DNA from 3 places in the Bradyrhizobium daqingense genome. Region 3 is predicted to be linked to each of the others. Evidence: predicted binding sites of a transcription regulator. Region 3 holds the regulator's gene; each other region holds the start of a gene.
The links. The regulator PhoB, encoded in region 3, activates phosphate uptake and scavenging genes when phosphate is short. The targets are predictions, from matches to a motif close to TGTCATNNANCTGTCAT.
Positions count from the first base shown of each region.

Region 1 (5,945 bases), 3.6 Mb from region 3:
TCGGGATGATGGATACCGGAGATCACGCCGAGCGCCGACAGCCGTGCCTCGCGCGGGCCCGACAGAATCTCGATCTTCACGGCGCAGATGCGCTCGGCCTTGGCGATGAAGTCAGGGCCGTTGGAGGCGTCGCGGCAGGCGGCCGTCGCAATCGCGAACACGCGCCCGACCTGCATCACGCGGCAGAGCGCGCGGAAACGCTTCAGCGAGGTGAGCGCCTTGTCGACGGCGTCAGGCGCGAGCAGGCCCGTGCTCTGCACCTCACGCCCGAGGCCGCACAGCGTCTTCTCGTTGAAGATCGGAATGAGGCTGCGCGCCAGCGCCTCGTAGACGACGAGACGGACCGAGTTGGAACCGATGTCGATGACCGCGACGCTCGCGGCGCGCTTGCGCGGTCGCTTCACGTCGCAAATCCGGAATCAGGATTGATGGCGTTCGTTACGACGCGTGAGACGGCGCGGCGAGGATTCCTTGAGCGACTTTCCACGGCCAGACAGACTCGGATTCGTCATGAAGTAGTTGTGGACGTTGAAAGGCTCGTCGCCCTTCGCGGCCTTCATACGCGTTGAGGACCCGTCCGGCAACAATTGCCAGCTCTGCTCATTGTCCTTCAGGTTCGCGACCATGATCTGTTCGAGAACCTGCTGATGCACCGTGGGATTTTGCAGCGGACACAGCACCTCGACGCGGCGGTCGAGGTTGCGCGGCATCATGTCGGCCGAGGAGATATACACAGCCGCTTTTGCGCTCGGCAGGCCCTGACCCATGCCGAAGCAATAGATTCGCCCGTGTTCCAGGAAGCGTCCGATGATCGATTTGACGCGGATGTTCTCCGACAGGCCGGGAATTCCCGGCCTGAGGCAGCAGATGCCGCGTACCACGAGCTCGACCTGAACGCCGGCCTGCGAAGCCTCGTAGAGCGCGTCGATGATGTCGGGGTCGACCAGCGCATTCATCTTCATCCAGACCGCGCCGTGCCGGCCGTGCCGCGCATGCGCGGTCTCGCCCTGGATGTGCTCGATGATGCGCTTGCGCAGGGTCAGTGGCGATACCGCCATCTTCTCCAGGTCACTCGGCGCGGCATAGCCGGTGATGAAGTTGAACACACGCGCTGCGTCGCGGCCGATGGTCGGATCCGAGGTGAAGTAGGAGAGGTCGGTGTAGATGCGCGCTGTGACCGGATGATAGTTGCCGGTGCCGGTATGGACGTAGGTCGTGAGGTTGCCGCCTTCACGGCGCACTACCATCGAGAGCTTCGCGTGCGTCTTCAATTCGAGGAAGCCGTAGACGACCTGCACGCCGGCACGTTCGAGGTCGCGCGCCCAGCGGATGTTGGCTTCTTCGTCGAAGCGCGCCTTCAGCTCAATCAGCGCGGTGACGGACTTGCCGGCTTCGGCGGCCTCCGCAAGCGTGCGCACGATCGGCGAGTTGTTGGAGGTGCGATAGAGCGTCTGCTTGATCGCGACGACGTCGGGGTCGCGTGCTGCCTGTTGCAGGAACTGCACCACCACGTCGAAGGACTCGTAGGGGTGGTGGACGACGAGGTCCTTCTGCCGGATCGCGGCAAAGATGTCGCCGCCGTGCTCGCGCACGCGCTCGGGGTGACGCGGCACGTAAGGCGTGAATTCGAGGTCCGGACGGTCGAGGCGCGTGAGCTGCGAGAGCTCGTTCATCGCCTGCACGCCGTCGACCAAGAATACCTCGTCGTCGGCGGCCGACAGCGCATGCTGGACGAAGCTGCGCAGCTCCTCCGGCATCTTGGCGTCGATCTCGAGCCGGATCACCGACCCGCGGCGCCGCCGCTTCAGTGCTGTCTCGAACAAGCGGACGAGGTCTTCCGCCTCTTCCTCGATTTCGAGCTCGGAGTCGCGGATGATGCGGAAAGCACCCTGGCCGCGCAGATTGTAGCCGGGGAACAGGCGGTTGATGAACAGGGCGGTCGCCTGCTCCAGCGAGATCAGCCGGACGGCCTTGCCCTCGGCGGGCAGGCGGATGAAGCGGTCGATCTTGCCGGGCATGCGGATCAGCGCGTTCATCTGCCTGCCATCGGCGGCACGGGTGAGCTGGAGCGCGATGGTGAAGCCGAGGCTCGGAATGAACGGGAAGGGGTGGGCCGGATCGATTGCGAGTGGCGTCAGCAGCGGGAACACGTTGTTGAGGAAATAATCCTCGATCCAGGCTCGTTCCGCCTTCGTGACCTCCTTGCCTTCGACCAGCACGATACCGACCTCGGCGAGCGTGCCGCGCAGATCGCGCCAGATCGCCTGCTGGTCGGAGGCAAGCTCGGAGACGGTGCGATTGATCAGAGCGAGTTGTTCGGAGGGCGTCAGGCCATCGGGGCTGCGTTCGGCAATGCCCTCGCGCACCTGGGCCTTGATGCCGGCGACGCGGACCATGAAGAATTCGTCGAGGTTATTCGCCGAAATCGACAGGAATCGCACGCGTTCCAGCAGGGGGTGGCTGGGATTGACCGATTCCTCCAGGACGCGGCGGTTGAAATGCAGCCAGGAGAGCTCGCGGTTGATGAATCGCTCGGGGCTGGACGCGATCGCCGGCAGGCCCTCAGGTTCCTGGGGTTTTTCTTTTGTTTCAACAGCTTGCGCGGAATCCATCAGAAGTCGGTCCATCCAGTTCGCCTCACTTTGCGACTTATGCGCAAAACCGGCCGGAGCATGTGTTAGAGCGATGACGTTTCGATGACATTGATGTTCCGCCGCTGTGCCGCGTCAAGCGGCCTTGGTGACCCAGCGCCAGCCGGTCAGGCGTCGCGAAGCAGCTCGGCGGCCAGGGCCCGGGTGACGGGGCGGCCGAGCCGCAGGGCCTCGCTGTCGAGCAGCTCCACGGCTCGCCGGGCGGCCGCCGACGATCGCTCCAGCCGGGTGGCGAGGTAGCTGACGACGCTCTCGTCCACGGTGAGCTGCCGGTCGGCGCAGAATTTGACGATCAGGCCACGGAACAGCTGGTCGTCGGGCGGCAGCAGCGCGACAACAGGCACGGCTCGCAGACGCGAGCGCAGGTCGCGCAGCTCGATCGCGAGCGAGGCCGGGACCTCGCGCCCTGTGAAGAGGACGTAGGCGCCGTCCTCGCGGGCGAGGTTCATCAGATGGAAGAGGGCGCGCTCGTCGAACGCCTTCGCCTCGAGATCCTCGACCACCAGCGCTCCGGTGGCGAGCGCACCCGGGACAGAAGCGGCAGTCAGCGCATTGGCCATGGTCGAGCGTGCGCCGGCCTCTTCGGCCCAGATCGCGGCAAGGTGGCTCTTGCCGCTTCCCTCGGGGCCGGCCAGCCACATGATCCGGTTGGGCCATTCCGGCCAGCTGTCGATCAGGCCCAGCCCGGCCGTGTTGGCCGGGCCTTCCAGGAAATTGTCCCGGCTGAGGCTTTCCGCGTGCGGCAGCGAAAACGCCAATTGTCGGGGGTGAACGCGGCCTGCCACGCTTGCTTTGCTCCATGCCGGCGCGCCGGCTTCAGCTTGAAGATTCGATCCTATTGGGCGCGAGTTGGCCTTTTGCGGGGCCGCTTCGCAGCTCATTTGGCCTCGATCGTGCTCATGTGCCGCAGCCACTCGACGAGATAGAGCGACACGGAGGAGAGCGTGAAGATCGTGACGAGACCCATCAGGATCATATCATAGGGGGCCGGCTTGAAGCCGAAAGCAAGCGCCGCCAGCACCAGGGCCGCGAACGCCACCTGGGCGACGGTGTTGAGCTTAGACACCATCGACGGCTTCATCTCGACCGGCCGGTCGAACAGCCAGGATACGATCACCGCGGCGACGATCATGATGTCGCGCGAGACCACCAGGATCACGATCCAGCGCGGGATCGCGCCCCAGATACCGAGCGCCATGTAGATCGAGACCAGCAGCGCCTTGTCCGCGAGCGGATCGAGCAGGGCGCCGAGCTCGCTCGTCATGTTGAAGCGCTTGGCCAGGAAGCCGTCGACGGCATCGCTGATGCCGGCGACCAGGAAGACGGCAAACGCCACCTCCATTTGGCTCGACACGATGGCCCAGACGATGATCGGGACCAGCATGATGCGGCCCAGGGTAATGATATTCGGAATACTCACGCAGCGCTTCCCGGCACCGGTCTGACCTCGAATCCGGCCCGTTACAGGCTGAACCGGTTGATATGTCTACATAGTATAGGGCGGGGCGCCATGCGAGCCATTGCGTGTCCCCGGAATTCGACGTAACCAGCCGCAAACCCACTGGAAATCGGGCATGACCGACCGCAAAAACGGCCTCACCTACGCCGATTCAGGCGTCGATATCGACGCGGGCAACCGCCTCGTCGACCTGATCAAGCCCATGGTGCGCGCCACCGCACGCCCCGGCGCCGATGCCGAGATCGGCGGCTTCGGCGGCCTGTTCGACCTCAAGGCGGCCGGTTTCAAGGACCCCGTCCTGGTCGCCGCGACCGACGGCGTCGGCACCAAGGTCAAGATCGCGATCGAAACCGGCCTGCATGGCGGGATCGGCATCGATCTCGTCGCCATGAGCGTCAACGACCTCGTGGTGCAGGGCGCCGAGCCACTGTTCTTCCTGGACTATTTCGCTTGCGGCAGGCTCGATCCGGAGGCCACCGCCGCGATCGTCGCAGGCGTCGCTGAAGGCTGCCGGGAATCCGGCTGTGCCCTGATCGGCGGCGAGACCGCCGAGATGCCCGGCCTCTACAAGGACGGCGATTACGACCTCGGCGGCTTTGCCGTCGGCGCCGCCGAGCGCGGTACGTTGTTGCCGCGCAAGGACATCGCGGCGGGCGACGCCGTGATCGGCCTCGCCTCGTCGGGCGTGCACTCCAACGGTTTTTCACTGGTGCGCAAGATCGTCGAACAGTCCGGTCTCAGCTTCGAGGCGCAGGCGCCGTTCGCGCCCGTGATGACGCTGGGCGGCGCGCTGCTGACGCCGACCAGGCTCTACGTCAAATCCTGCCTGCGCGCGATCCGCGAGACCGGCGCGGTGAAGGGGCTCGCCCACATCACCGGCGGCGGCTTCACCGACAACATTCCGCGCGTCTTGCCCAAGCACCTCGGCGTCGGCATCGACCTCGCGCGCCTGCCGGTCCTGCCCGTGTTCAAATGGCTGGCGGCGCAGGCGGGCATCGCCGAGCTGGAAATGCTGCGCACCTTCAATTGCGGCATCGGCATGATCGCGATCGTCGAGCCTGACAAGGTCGACGAGGTGATTGAGGTCTTCACCGACGCCGGCGAGACGGTGGCGCAGCTCGGCACCGTGATCCCGGCCGAGGGCGAGCACCGCGTCGTCTACAACGGCCACCTCGACATGGCGCTGTGATGACTGGCGCTGTGATGAAGCGCCGCGTCGCCATCCTGATCTCCGGCCGCGGCTCCAACATGGCCGCGCTGATCAAGGCAGCCAGCGCGCCCGATTTCCCGGCGGAGATATCGCTCGTCATCTCGAACAGGGCCGATGCGCTCGGGCTGGAACGGGCGAGGGCGAGCGGCGTCACCACCGAGGTGATCGAGAGCAAGCCGTTCGGCAAGGACCGCGCCGGCTTCGAGAAAGTGTTGCAGGCGATCCTTGACCGGCACGGCATCGAGCTGATCTGTCTCGGCGGCTTCATGCGCCTGTTCACCGCGGAGTTCACCAAGGCCTGGTACGGGCGGATGCTGAACATCCACCCCTCGCTGCTGCCGTCCTTCCCCGGCCTAGACCCGCACGGCCAGGCTCTGCGCGCCGGCGTCAAGCTGTCGGGCGCGACGGTGCATTTCGTGATCCCGGAGACCGATGCCGGCCCGATCGTGATGCAGGGTGCGGTTCCCGTCGGCGATCACGACACGGCCGACACGCTCTCGGAGCGCATCCTCGAAGTCGAGCACCGCATCTATCCCGAGGCACTGCGGCTGCTGGCTATGGGCAAGGTCCGGATCGAAGGCGATGTGTGCAGGACGGCGGGGAGCTCTGCGTCGGAGAATTTTTT
Region 1 covers NZ_CP088014.1:4,805,104-4,811,048, forward strand. Annotated here, with positions in the region: gene ppx (exopolyphosphatase) at 1-404, opposite strand, end outside; gene LPJ38_RS22630 (RNA degradosome polyphosphate kinase) at 420-2,612, opposite strand; gene LPJ38_RS22635 (P-loop NTPase family protein) at 2,759-3,436, opposite strand; gene LPJ38_RS22640 (CDP-alcohol phosphatidyltransferase family protein) at 3,529-4,071, opposite strand; gene purM (phosphoribosylformylglycinamidine cyclo-ligase) at 4,226-5,299, shown strand; gene purN (phosphoribosylglycinamide formyltransferase) at 5,314-5,945, shown strand, end outside.
Region 1: the regulator PhoB is predicted to act here: its motif matches at 2,686-2,702, upstream of LPJ38_RS22630 (RNA degradosome polyphosphate kinase).

Region 2 (5,945 bases), 1.4 Mb from region 3:
TCAACGCGGCCTATCGTCAGGCGGTCGCGCGCAGGCGATGGCGCCTCTTTCTGGGAACAGTGGTCTTTGCCGCGGCGCTCCTTCTCGCCGCGGTCGGCGCCGAGGTGAATCTGCGCACGCTGTTCACCTATTTCGGCAATTTCGTCAGCTATTTCGACCGCATCCTCACGCTCGACAGCGGCCAGCGCGTCTGGACCGATGTCGGCGAGTGGCTGTGGGGCTGGCGCAAATGGCTGAAGATGCTCGCCGAGACGCTGCTGATCTCCTATGTCGGCACGCTGATCGGCGCCACCTTCGCCTTCGTCCTGAACTTCTTCGCGGCCGAGAACACCTCGCCCGCGCCCTGGCTGCGCTTCGTCGTGCGGCGCCTGCTCGAATTCGCCCGCACCGTTCCCGGCATCGTCTTCGCGCTCGTCTTCGTCATCGCCTTCGGGCTCGGTCCGATGGCGGGCGTGCTCGCGATCGCCATCCACTCCACCGGCGCGCTCGGCAAGTTGTTCTCGGAGATCGTCGAGAATGCCGACATGAAGCCGGTCGAGGGCATCCGCTCCACCGGCGCGAGCTGGCTCTCCTGCATGCGCTTCGCCGTCGTGCCGCAGGTGACTGCGGGCTATGCCAGTTATGCGCTGCTGCGCTTCGAGATCAATGTCCGCGAGGCCTCGGTGATGGGCTTCGTCGGTGCCGGCGGCATCGGCCAGGAGCTCGTCGTCGCGATCCGCAAATTCTACTACTCCGACGTCAGCGCGATCCTGCTCACCATCATCGTCACCGTCTTCGTCATCGACATCACCACCGGCTGGCTGCGCGGCCGCCTGTTCGGCAAGGAGGCGCGGGCGTGACGAAGCAGGAGATCGACACGCGAGAGATGCGTGCGCGCTACCCTGATGTGTTCGACCGGCCCGCCTCGGCGCGGCTGGCGACGCCTGCGATGATCGTGGCGGCGTTCGCGATTCTCATCTACGGCCTCGTCGATCTCGACTTCTCGCCGTCACGCTTCTTCGCCGGTCTCAGCCAGCTTGGCTGGATCGGCCTGATGATGATCCCGCCGGATCCCGGCTCCTCGCTGCCGGTCTATCTGAAGGCGCTGGGCGAGACGCTGTCGATCGCGCTGCTCGGCACCACGCTTGCGGCCATCTTCGCGCTCCCCGTCAGTCTGCTCGCCGCGCGCAACGTGGTGGCGTCGAACATCCTGCGCTTCCCGGTCCGCCGTGTCCTCGATTCGATCCGCGGCGTCGACACGCTGATCTGGGCGCTGGTCTGGATCAACGTGGTCGGGCTCGGCCCGTTCGCCGGCGTGCTCGCCATCGCGGTCGCGGATTTCGGCGCGTTCGGCAAGCTGTTCTCGGAAGCGATCGAAGGCGCCGACCAGAAGCAGGTCGAAGGCATCCGCGCCTCCGGCGGCAGCGCGCTGCACGAGATCCGCTTCGGCCTTTTGCCGCAGGTCCTGCCCGTGATCGCAGGCCAGGTGCTCTATTTCATCGAATCCAACACCCGCTCGGCCACCATCATCGGCATCGTCGGTGCTGGCGGCATCGGCCTGCAGCTCGCCGAGCAGATCCGCGTGCTGGAATGGCAGAAGGTATCGTTCCTGATCCTGATGATCCTGGTCGCGGTCGCCGCGATCGATTTCATCTCGGGCAAGCTGCGCTTTGCGATCATCGGGCGGCGCGCGGTGGCGTGATCGACGGTGCCGTAGGGTGGGCAAAGCGCAGCGTGCCCACCACTTTGCGATCGACAATGATCGTGGGCACGGCGCTGTCGCGCCTTTGCCCACCCTGCGGCTCCGGTGTCGTGGATAGAATCCCCTACGACTCCACGAGAAATTCCACCCGCTCCGCCGCGAAGCGCGAGTGCTTGGTCACCAGTGGCTTGCCGTCGAGATCGTGGTCGGTCGCATCGACCACGAGGATCGGGCGGCCCAGCGCGAGATCCAGCCGTGCGGCGTCGGTCGCGTCGACGATGCCGGCGGTGATCCGGGTCGCGCCGCGGCGGTAGTCGCGGACACCATAATGTTCGAGCAGCTTGGTCATGGAGCGCGTCGCGGCGAACACGGCGCCCGCGTCAGGAAACCGCTCCGCTGACAACCAGGTGGTGGAGACGCAGATCGGGGTGCGGTCGGCGAGGCGGATCGCCTCGATCCGTAGCAAAGGCGCGCCGGATTTCAAGCCGAGTTCCCGCGCGAGTTCGCGCGTCGCGACATCGTCGGTCGCCTCGATCAGCCGGCCATGCGGTTCGCGTCCCTCCGCGCCGACGATCTCGGAGAAGCGCGTGCGCGAGCGCAGCGGATAGGCGAGCTTCTGGGCCTCGACATAGGTCCCGCTGCCACGCTCGGCCCGCACCAGGCCGCGCTCGGCCAGCGCCGCCAGCGCGCGCCGCACGGTGTGGCGGTTCACGCGATAGGTTTCCGCGATCTCCACTTCGCCCGGCAGCTTGTCCCCGGCGGCGAAGCGGCCGTCGGCGATGCCGCGCTCGATGCCGTCGGCGACGAGGCGCCACAACGCCACGCCCGACGATGCAGTGTCTTGCATGCTCATATCGCTGGTCAGCCTAGCCCGAAAATCACGGCTTTGTCACGAAACAGTCATGGCGCTCCCGTATGAAGTTGTCTAGTATCATAGACAACTTGAACGCGGCAAGTTCGGTGAATCAGGTGACCCTGCACAACAATCAACAAGCCCAGCGCAAGGCCGCGATGGCCGTGCTGGCGCACGCGGAGGCGGGCGAGATCGCCGCCCGCCTCCGCAACTTGGCCCTGCCGGAGCATCAGGATCTGCGGACGCCCGAAAGCGGTCTCGTCATGCTGCGCGGCCGAATCGGCGGCGACGGTGCGCCGTTCAACCTCGGTGAAGCCACCGTGTCGCGTGCTGCGGTGCGGCTTGCCAGCGGCGAGGTCGGCTTCGGCTACACGCTCGGCCGCGACGGTGAAAAGGCGCGGCTGATCGCGCTTTGCGACGCGCTGGTGCAATCCGGTGATTTCGGCGCCGTCGTCGAGCGCGACGTAATCGCGCCGTTGCGCGAGCAGCTTATGATTCGCCGTGAACAGGCCGCGGCCGAGACCGCCGCGACCAAGGTTGATTTCTACACCATGGTGCGCGGTGAGGGGTGAGATCATGACCACGATTGCGGAACTGCCGCCGGGTTTCGCCGACAAGGTGTTGTCGGCGCAGTCGACCTTTCGCTCGGTGATGGACGCGATGGCGCGGCCGGGTTCGGTCCAGCGCATCGTGCCGATGGCGGGAGCGCCCGCGGCGATGATGCGCGGCGCCGCCGCGATCGCGCTGACGCTGTTCGATCACGACACGCCGCTCTGGCTCGATGCGCGCATGGCGGAAAGCGCCGAATTGGTGAAATGGCTCAAGTTCCACACCGGTGCACCGGTGGTGCAGGACACCTCGATCGCGAGCTTCGCGCTGATCAGTGACGGCGCGGCGCTGCCGCCGCTCGAGCGTTTCGCGCTCGGCACCAACGAATATCCGGATCGCTCGACCACGTTGATCCTGCAGGTCGACCGTCTGGATTCCGGTCGCAGCTTCGAGCTGCGCGGCCCCGGCATCGACGGTGTCGCGACGCTGCAGGGGTCGATCAAGCCGTTCGATCTGTTCGAGCGCCTGCGCTTCAACGAAGCGCTGTTTCCGCGCGGCATCGACCTGGTGCTGGTCGCCGATGATGCGGTGGTCGCGATTCCCCGCACCACGCGCGTCGCGAGCAAGGGAAGCTGAACCATGTATGTCGCAGTCAAGGGTGGCGAGCGCGCCATCGAGAACGCTCATCGCCTGCTCGCGCATGCGCGGCGCGGCGACCAAAGCGTTCCGGAATTAACGCTCGACCAGATCTCGGAGCAACTCGGCCTTGCCGTCGATCGCGTCATGAGCGAAGGCTCGCTCTATGACCGCGAGCTTGCTTCGCTCGCGATCAAACAGGCGCGCGGCGATCTGATCGAGGCGATCTTCCTGGTCCGCGCCTTCCGCGCCACGCTGCCGCGCTTCGGCGCCAGCGAGCCGGTCGACACCGGCGCGATGCGGGTGCAGCGGCGGGTGTCCTCGACCTTCAAGGACATCCCCGGCGGCCAGATCCTCGGGCCGACCTTCGACTATACCCACCGCCTGCTCGATCCCTCGCTCGCGGAAGGTTTTGTGCCAGAGGTGCCGGCGACAGCCGAAGCCTCGACCGCGGCCACGCCGCGCGTGACTGATATTCTCGGTCGCGACGGGCTGATCGAATCATCGCCGGAGGCCGAGGACGGCGCCAGCGTTGGCGATCTCACCCGCGAGCCGCTGAATTTTCCAGCGGATCGCGACCTGCGCCTGCAGAACCTCGCGCGCGGCGACGAGGGCTTCCTGCTGGCGATGGGCTATTCCACCCAGCGCGGCTATGGCCGCAACCATCCATTCGCCGGTGAGATCCGGTTCGGCGAGGTCGAGGTCGAATTCTTCGCGGAAGACGTCGGCTTCGCCGTCCCGCTCGGTTCGATCGAGCTCACCGAGTGCCAGATGGTCAACCAGTTCAAGGGCTCGGCGACCGAAGCGCCGTGCTTCACCCGCGGCTATGGCCTCGCCTTCGGCCAGAGCGAGCGCAAGACCATGTCGATGGCGCTGGTCGACCGCGCGTTGCGTGCCCGCGAGCTCGGTGAAGAGACGCTCGCTCCCGCGCAGGATGAAGAATTCGTGATGTCCCATTCGGACAACGTCCAGGCGACCGGCTTCGTCGAGCATCTCAAGCTGCCGCATTATGTCGACTTCCAGTCCGAGCTGGGTCTTCTGCGCAAGCTGCGGAAGGAATTTGCCGAAGCCAATACGCCCGATGCCATGAAGGAGGCCGCGGAATGAACGCGCCCGCCTATAATTTCGCTTATCTCGACGAGCAGACCAAGCGGATGATCCGCCGCGCGATCCTGAAAGCGATCGCGATCCCCGGCTATCAGGTGCCGTTCGCCAGCCGCGAGATGCCGATGCCCTATGGCTGGGGCACCGGCGGCGTGCAGGTCACGGCCGCGATCCTCGGTCTTGACGATGTGCTGAAGGTGATCGACCAGGGCTCCGACGACACCACCAATGCGATCTCGATCCGCAAGTTCTTTGCGAAAACCGCCGGCGTTGCCACGACCACGTCGACCCATGATGCGACCGTGATCCAGACCCGCCACCGCATTCCCGAGGCGGAGCTGAACGCGAATCAGGTGCTGGTCTATCAGGTGCCGATCCCCGAGCCCTTGCGCTTCCTCGAGCCGCGCGAGACCGAGACGCGGCGCATGCATGCGCTGGCCGAATACGGGCTGATGCATGTGAAGCTCTATGAGGACATCGCGCGGTTCGGTCATATCGCGACCGCCTATGCCTATCCGGTCAAGGTCAACGCGCGCTACGTGATGGACCCGTCACCCACGCCGAAATTCGACAATCCCAAGATGGACAATTGCGCGGCGCTGCAACTCTTCGGCGCCGGCCGCGAGAAGCGCATCTATGCGATCCCGCCTTACACGCAGGTGGTGTCGCTCGATTTCGAGGATCATCCGTTCGAGCCCTACCGCTTCAACGCGCCTTGCGCGCTGTGCGGGGCGGAGAACTCCTATCTCGACGAGATCGTCACCGACGACAAGGGCGGCCGCATGTTCGTCTGTTCCGACACCGATTATTGCGAGGGCCGCCAGGCCGCAGGCCATCACGGCAGCCTCAGCGCCGCGCCGTACAAGGAGAAGGCGGGCTCCCATGGTTGATACGCTTGAGAATGATCAGCCGCTTCTGATCGCGGAGAAGCTCAGCAAGTCCTTCGGCCGCATCGCGGCGTGTCGCGACGTGTCGTTCTCGCTCTATCCCGGCGAGGTGCTGGCCATCGTCGGCGAGTCCGGATCGGGCAAGTCGACGCTGCTGCAGATGCTGTCGGGCCAGCTCGCAGCCAGCGCCGGCCATGTGTCCTACCGGATGCGCGACGGCATCACCCGCGATCTC
Region 2 covers NZ_CP088014.1:1,801,041-1,806,985, forward strand. Annotated here, with positions in the region: gene phnE (phosphonate ABC transporter, permease protein PhnE) at 1-839, shown strand, start outside; gene phnE (phosphonate ABC transporter, permease protein PhnE) at 866-1,681, shown strand; gene phnF (phosphonate metabolism transcriptional regulator PhnF) at 1,806-2,534, opposite strand; gene phnG (phosphonate C-P lyase system protein PhnG) at 2,642-3,106, shown strand; gene phnH (phosphonate C-P lyase system protein PhnH) at 3,111-3,719, shown strand; gene LPJ38_RS08470 (carbon-phosphorus lyase complex subunit) at 3,723-4,826, shown strand; gene LPJ38_RS08475 (alpha-D-ribose 1-methylphosphonate 5-phosphate C-P-lyase PhnJ) at 4,823-5,713, shown strand; gene phnK (phosphonate C-P lyase system protein PhnK) at 5,706-5,945, shown strand, end outside.
Region 2: the regulator PhoB is predicted to act here: its motif matches at 2,569-2,585, upstream of phnF (phosphonate metabolism transcriptional regulator PhnF).

Region 3 (5,945 bases):
TCAGCCTCGGCCTGAACAAGACGATGGCCAACCTGCCGGTGACCATCAACAACTTCGTGCAGAGCCCCTACGAATATTGGAAGCAACTCGCCTGGAGCGGCGCGTTGCTCATCACCCTGACTGTGCTTGCCCTGAACATTGGCGCGCGCATCCTTGGCGCCGAGAGGACTGCAAAATGAGTGAAATGTCTGTTTCCATGAGTGCGCCGACCGTTCACCCCGGCTCGCAGCCGCTGCCCGAGGCGCCCGCCAAGGTCACCGCGCGCAATCTGAACTTCTACTACGGTGAGCACCACGCGCTGAAGAACATCAATCTGGCGCTCGGCACCAACCGTGTCACGGCCTTCATCGGCCCGTCGGGCTGCGGCAAGTCGACCCTGCTGCGCATCTTCAATCGGATGTACGATCTTTATCCGGGCCAGCGCGCCACCGGCCAGCTGTTGCTGGATCAGACCAACATCCTCGATCCCAAGCTCGACCTCAATTTGCTGCGCGCTCGCGTCGGCATGGTGTTCCAGAAGCCGACGCCGTTCCCGATGACGATCTACGAGAACATCGCCTTCGGCATCCGCCTCTACGAGAAGATCTCGAAATCCGAGATGGACGGCCGCGTCGAGAAGGCGCTTCGCGGCGGCGCGTTGTGGAACGAGGTCAAGGACAAGCTCAACGCCTCCGGCCTGTCGCTCTCCGGCGGCCAGCAGCAGCGTCTCTGCATCGCGCGCACCGTCGCGGTGCGGCCCGAGGTGATCCTATTCGACGAGCCCTGCTCGGCGCTCGATCCGATCTCGACCGCCAAGGTCGAGGAGCTGATCCAGGAACTGTCCGAAAATTACACGATCGCGATCGTCACCCATAATATGCAGCAGGCGGCCCGCGTCTCCGACAAGACCGCCTTCATGTATCTCGGCGAGCTGATCGAGTTCGACGACACCAGCAAGATCTTCACGTCGCCGAGCGACCGGCGCACGCAGGATTACATCACCGGCCGGTTCGGCTGAGGAGACGGGACATGGGTTCTGAACATACCGCAAAGGCCTTCGACACCGACCTCCAGGAGCTCACGCGTCTGGTCGCCGAGATGGGGGGCATCGCCGAGCGCATGATCGTCGATTCCGTCGACGCGCTGATCCGCCGCGACGTCGCGCTCGGCCAGCGCGTCGTCACCATCGACGCCGAGCTCGACGCGCTGCAGAAGCGCATCGAGGAGCGCGCCGTGCTCACCATCGCCCGCCGCCAGCCGATGGCGGTCGACCTGCGCGAGATCGTCGGCGCCATGCGCGTCGCGACCGATCTCGAGCGCATCGGCGACCTCGCCAAGAACATGGGCAAGCGCGTCGCTGCGCTCGATGCGGACTTCCATCCGCTGAAGCTGTTCCGGGGCCTTGAGCACATGACCGACCTCGTGCAGCAGCAGGTCAAGTCGGTGCTGGACGCCTATGCCGCGCATGATCTGCCGGCGGCGATGGCGGTGTGGAAGGGCGACGAGGAGGTCGACGCCATCTGCACCTCGCTGTTCCGCGAGCTCCTCACCTACATGATGGAGGATCCGCGCAACATCTCGTTCTGCATCCACCTGATGTTCTGCGCCAAGAACATCGAGCGGATCGGCGACCACGCCACCAACATCGCCGAGACCGTGTTCTACATGATCGAGGGTCAGGCGATCACCGACAAGCGGCCGAAGGGCGACATGACGACCTTCGCCACGACGGTCCCGAATACCTGACGACTTAAGGAGCGACGACCACATGGGCGCACGCATTATGGTGGTTGAAGACGAAGAAGCTCTCACCGAGCTTCTGCGCTACAACCTCGAAGGCGACGGCTATGACGTGGAGACGGTGATGCGCGGCGACGACGCCGACACCCGCCTCAAGGAACACATCCCCGATCTGATCGTGCTCGACTGGATGCTGCCGGGGCTGTCAGGCATCGAGCTGTGCCGGCGTCTGCGCACCCGTCCCGAGACCAAGCAGCTGCCGATCATCATGCTCACCGCGAGGGGTGAGGAGAGCGAGCGGGTGCGGGGTCTTGCGACCGGCGCCGACGATTACATCGTCAAGCCGTTCTCGGTGCCGGAGCTGCTGGCGCGCGTGAAGGGCCTTCTGCGGCGGGCAAGCCCGGAGCGGCTCGCCACCGTGCTCGCCTATGGCGACATCGAGCTCGACCGCGACAAGCGCCGCGTGGCGCGCTCGGGCCGGCCGATCGATCTCGGCCCGACCGAATATCGCTTGCTGGAGTTCTTCCTGGAGCATCCCGGCCGCGTGTTCTCGCGCGAGCAACTGCTCGACAGCGTCTGGGGCCGCGACATCTACATCGACGAACGCACCGTCGACGTCCATATCGGCCGCCTGCGCAAGCTGCTCAATCTCGGCCGTGAGCAGGACCCCATCCGCACCGTCCGCGGCGCCGGCTATGCGCTCGACGATCGGTTTGCGAAGGCGGAGCAGACGTAAGTTGCAATTTGGCTGGCAGGCTGCCGCCACATTTTCCGACGTCGTCCCGGCGAAGGCCGGGACCCATAACCACAGGAAGTGGTTTGGCGAAGACTCGGAGTGACCTCTTCGCACAACAATTGAGTGCTGGGAGCATGGGTCCCGGCCTTCGCCGGGACGACGGCGGAGTTTGTAGAGCCGTCACGTGTGACGGCTCCGTTTGATCTCAGAAAAATCTTACCGCGTGCTCGGCTTGGCCGGTGCGCGTCGGCGATCCGCTGCGGGCTGATAGGCGACGCGCGAGTGCTGGGCGCAGTAGGGCAGGCCGGAGAGCGCCTTGCCGCCGCAGAAGAAGAAATCCGGGCTCGAGGGATCGCCGACCGGCCAGTGGCAGGTCGCCTCGTTCAATTCCAGCAGCGACAGCCGCTGGCTCATCGGCACCACGTTGTCGTAGGTGACGGGCTCTGCCTCGACCTCGACATCGAAGGCCTGCGCCAGCGCGGTGTTGCCACGCGAGATCGGGCGGGTCACCCGCATCATGTGCTGCGCCGGGCGCGCCTTGCGCGGCCGGGGCGCGGCCGAAGACGGACTCTTGGCGCGGCCGGACAGGCCGAGCCTGTGCACTTTGCCGATCACGGCATTGCGGGTCACATTGCCGAGTTCAGCCGCGATCTGGCTGGCCGAAAGTCCGGCCTCCCAGAGCTTTTTCAGCTGCTCGACGCGATCATCGGACCAGGTCAAAACCGTCATTGCACCCTTTCCCTCGCTGCCGGCCAACCATCCTGGAGCCTCACAGCGAATGCCTAAGCCTTGAAAACCCGTGCCGCCAGAATCCCTTAAGGCTCGCCGGGCGCGTGACGAGCGCCCGAACGTTTACGCCGGTACATGAGGACTCTTGGGATCAGAACCGCTGCACGAGATGTCGTATCTGACAGGCCAAACGCTACAATATGGCGTGACTCCCGCGCAAGAGTCCGCCGACTCGCTTCCACATGTTCCGTGGTGAAAACCCCGCAAAATCGGCACCGCAAGACTACGGAATCAGCGTTTCGCGGGGCTTTCCGGGCGGCATTGACACCCGTCTTGCCAGGCATAAGATAGTGGCGCGTGCCGCCCTTAAAAGGCGGCACGTTTCGTTTTTCCGGACCGGTCAATGGTGCGCTGCGCAAGGCATGCCAGGCAGGTCTCAACATTCAAATGCAACATCCAAGTGATGGTCATGACCAACAGCGCCGCGCCGCATCTGCTTCCCGTTTTCGCCAGGGCCGAGCTTGGTTTCGAGCGCGGCGAAGGCTGCTGGCTGATCGCGACCAATGGCGATCGCTATCTCGATTTCACCTCGGGCGTTGCGGTGAACGCGCTTGGCCATTGCCATCCGGCGCTGGTCAAGGCCTTGCAGGAGCAGTCGACGAAGCTCTGGCACATGTCGAACCTGTTCCAGAGCCCGGATGGCGAGAAGCTCGCCGCGCGACTGTGCAACGAGAGCTTCGCGGACTTCGTATTCTTCTGCAATTCCGGCGCCGAGGCGCTGGAGGGCGTGATCAAGCTGGTCCGCCATCATCACTTCTCCAAGGGCCATCCGGAACGCTATCGCATCATCACCTTCGAAGGTGCCTTCCACGGCCGCACGCTGGCGACGCTGGCCGCGACGGGATCTGCAAAATATCTCGAAGGTTTCGGTCCGCCGATGGACGGTTTCGACCAGGTCCCGCATGGCGACCTCGAGGCCGTGAAGAAGGCGATCGGCCCGCAGACCGCCGGCATCCTGATCGAGCCGATCCAGGGCGAGGGCGGCGTGCGCTCGTCGACGCCCGCCTTTCTCAAGGCGCTGCGCCAGCTCTGCGACGAGAAGGGCCTGCTGCTCGCCTTCGACGAGGTGCAGACCGGCATGGGCCGCACCGGCGATCTCTTCGCGCACCGGCGCACCGGCGTCACCCCCGACGTGATGTCGCTGGCCAAGGCGCTCGGCGGCGGCTTCCCGATCGGCGCGGTGCTGGCGACCGCGGAGGCGGCTGCCGGCATGGGGCCCGGCTCGCACGGTTCGACCTTCGGCGGCAATCCGCTCGCGATCTCCGCTGCGAATGCCGTGCTCGACGTCATGCTCAAGCCCGGCTTCTTCGATCACGTGCAGAAGATGTCGCTGCTGCTCAAGCAGAAGCTCGCCTCCGTGATCGACCGCCACCCTGACATCGTCAGTGAAGTCCGTGGCGAAGGTTTGCTGATCGGCATCAAGGCGGTGGCGCCTTCGGCTGATCTCGTGGCCGCCTTGCGCAACGAAAGGCTGCTTACGGTCGGTGCCGGCGACAATGTCGTGCGCTTCCTGCCGCCTCTGATCGTCACCGAAGCCGAGATCGAGGACAGCGTCGGGCGGCTGGAGCGTGCCTGCGCTGCGATCTCGTCCAGTCAGTCCAAGCGGGTGGCAAGCTGATGAGCAAGTCGCCGAAACACTTCCTCGACATCAATGAGCTCCCGTTGTCGGAGCTCAAGCGCATGCTCGCCGCATCCTCCGCCATGAAGGCGAAGCAGAAGGCGCATCAGCCGGTCAGGCCGCTCGAAGGCAAGACGCTGGCGATGATCTTCGAGCGTCCTTCGACGCGGACGCGGGTGTCGTTCGACGTGGCCATGCGCCAGCTCGGCGGTGAGCCCATCATGCTCACCGGCGCCGAGATGCAGCTCGGCCGCGGCGAGACCATCGCCGACACCGCGCGCGTGCTGTCGCGCTATGTCGACGCCATCATGATCCGCATCCTCAATCACGAGGCGCTGCTGGAGCTTGCCGCCTATGCGACCGTGCCCGTCATCAACGGCCTGACGCGGCGCTCGCATCCCTGCCAGGTGATGGCCGACCTCATGACTTACGAGGAGCATCGCGGTCCGATCGAGGGCAAGACGGTGGCCTGGACCGGCGACGACAACAACGTGCTCGCGTCCTGGGCGCATGCCGCCGAACGCTTCAAGTTCCAGCTCAATGTCGCGACGCCGCCGGAGCTCGCACCTAAGAAGGTGATGCGCGACTGGATCAAGGCGACCAACGCGCCGATCGTGCTCGGCACCGATCCCGAGGCCGCCGTGAAGGGCGCCGACTGCGTCGTCACCGACACCTGGGTGTCGATGGGCGACAAGGAAGGCGAGCATCGTCACAACGTGCTCAAGCCGTACCAGGTCAACGGCAAGCTGATGTCGCTGGCCAAGCCCGACGCGCTGTTCATGCACTGCCTACCTGCTCATCGCGGTGAGGAGGTCACCGACGAGGTAATCGACGGCCCGCAATCGGTCGTGTTCGACGAGGCCGAAAACCGCCTGCACGCACAGAAGGGCATTCTGGCCTGGTGCTTCGACGCGGTGAAGTAGGGCAGCCTGCAAGCCGGGCTGCCCCCTCACACACAATTGTCGTCCCGGGCTCGGGCTTTGCGCGCCCCGGGACGACATCGAATTTGCGTTATCGTGTGCGATCATCACTTGCATCCGGAACACACAGCGCCGCGCGGCCCCTTCCAATCCTCGACCTCCG
Region 3 covers NZ_CP088014.1:436,737-442,681, reverse strand. Annotated here, with positions in the region: gene pstA (phosphate ABC transporter permease PstA) at 1-179, shown strand, start outside; gene pstB (phosphate ABC transporter ATP-binding protein PstB) at 176-997, shown strand; gene phoU (phosphate signaling complex protein PhoU) at 1,009-1,725, shown strand; gene phoB (phosphate regulon transcriptional regulator PhoB) at 1,748-2,455, shown strand; gene LPJ38_RS02045 (GcrA family cell cycle regulator) at 2,672-3,184, opposite strand; gene LPJ38_RS02040 (aspartate aminotransferase family protein) at 3,654-4,862, shown strand; gene argF (ornithine carbamoyltransferase) at 4,862-5,785, shown strand.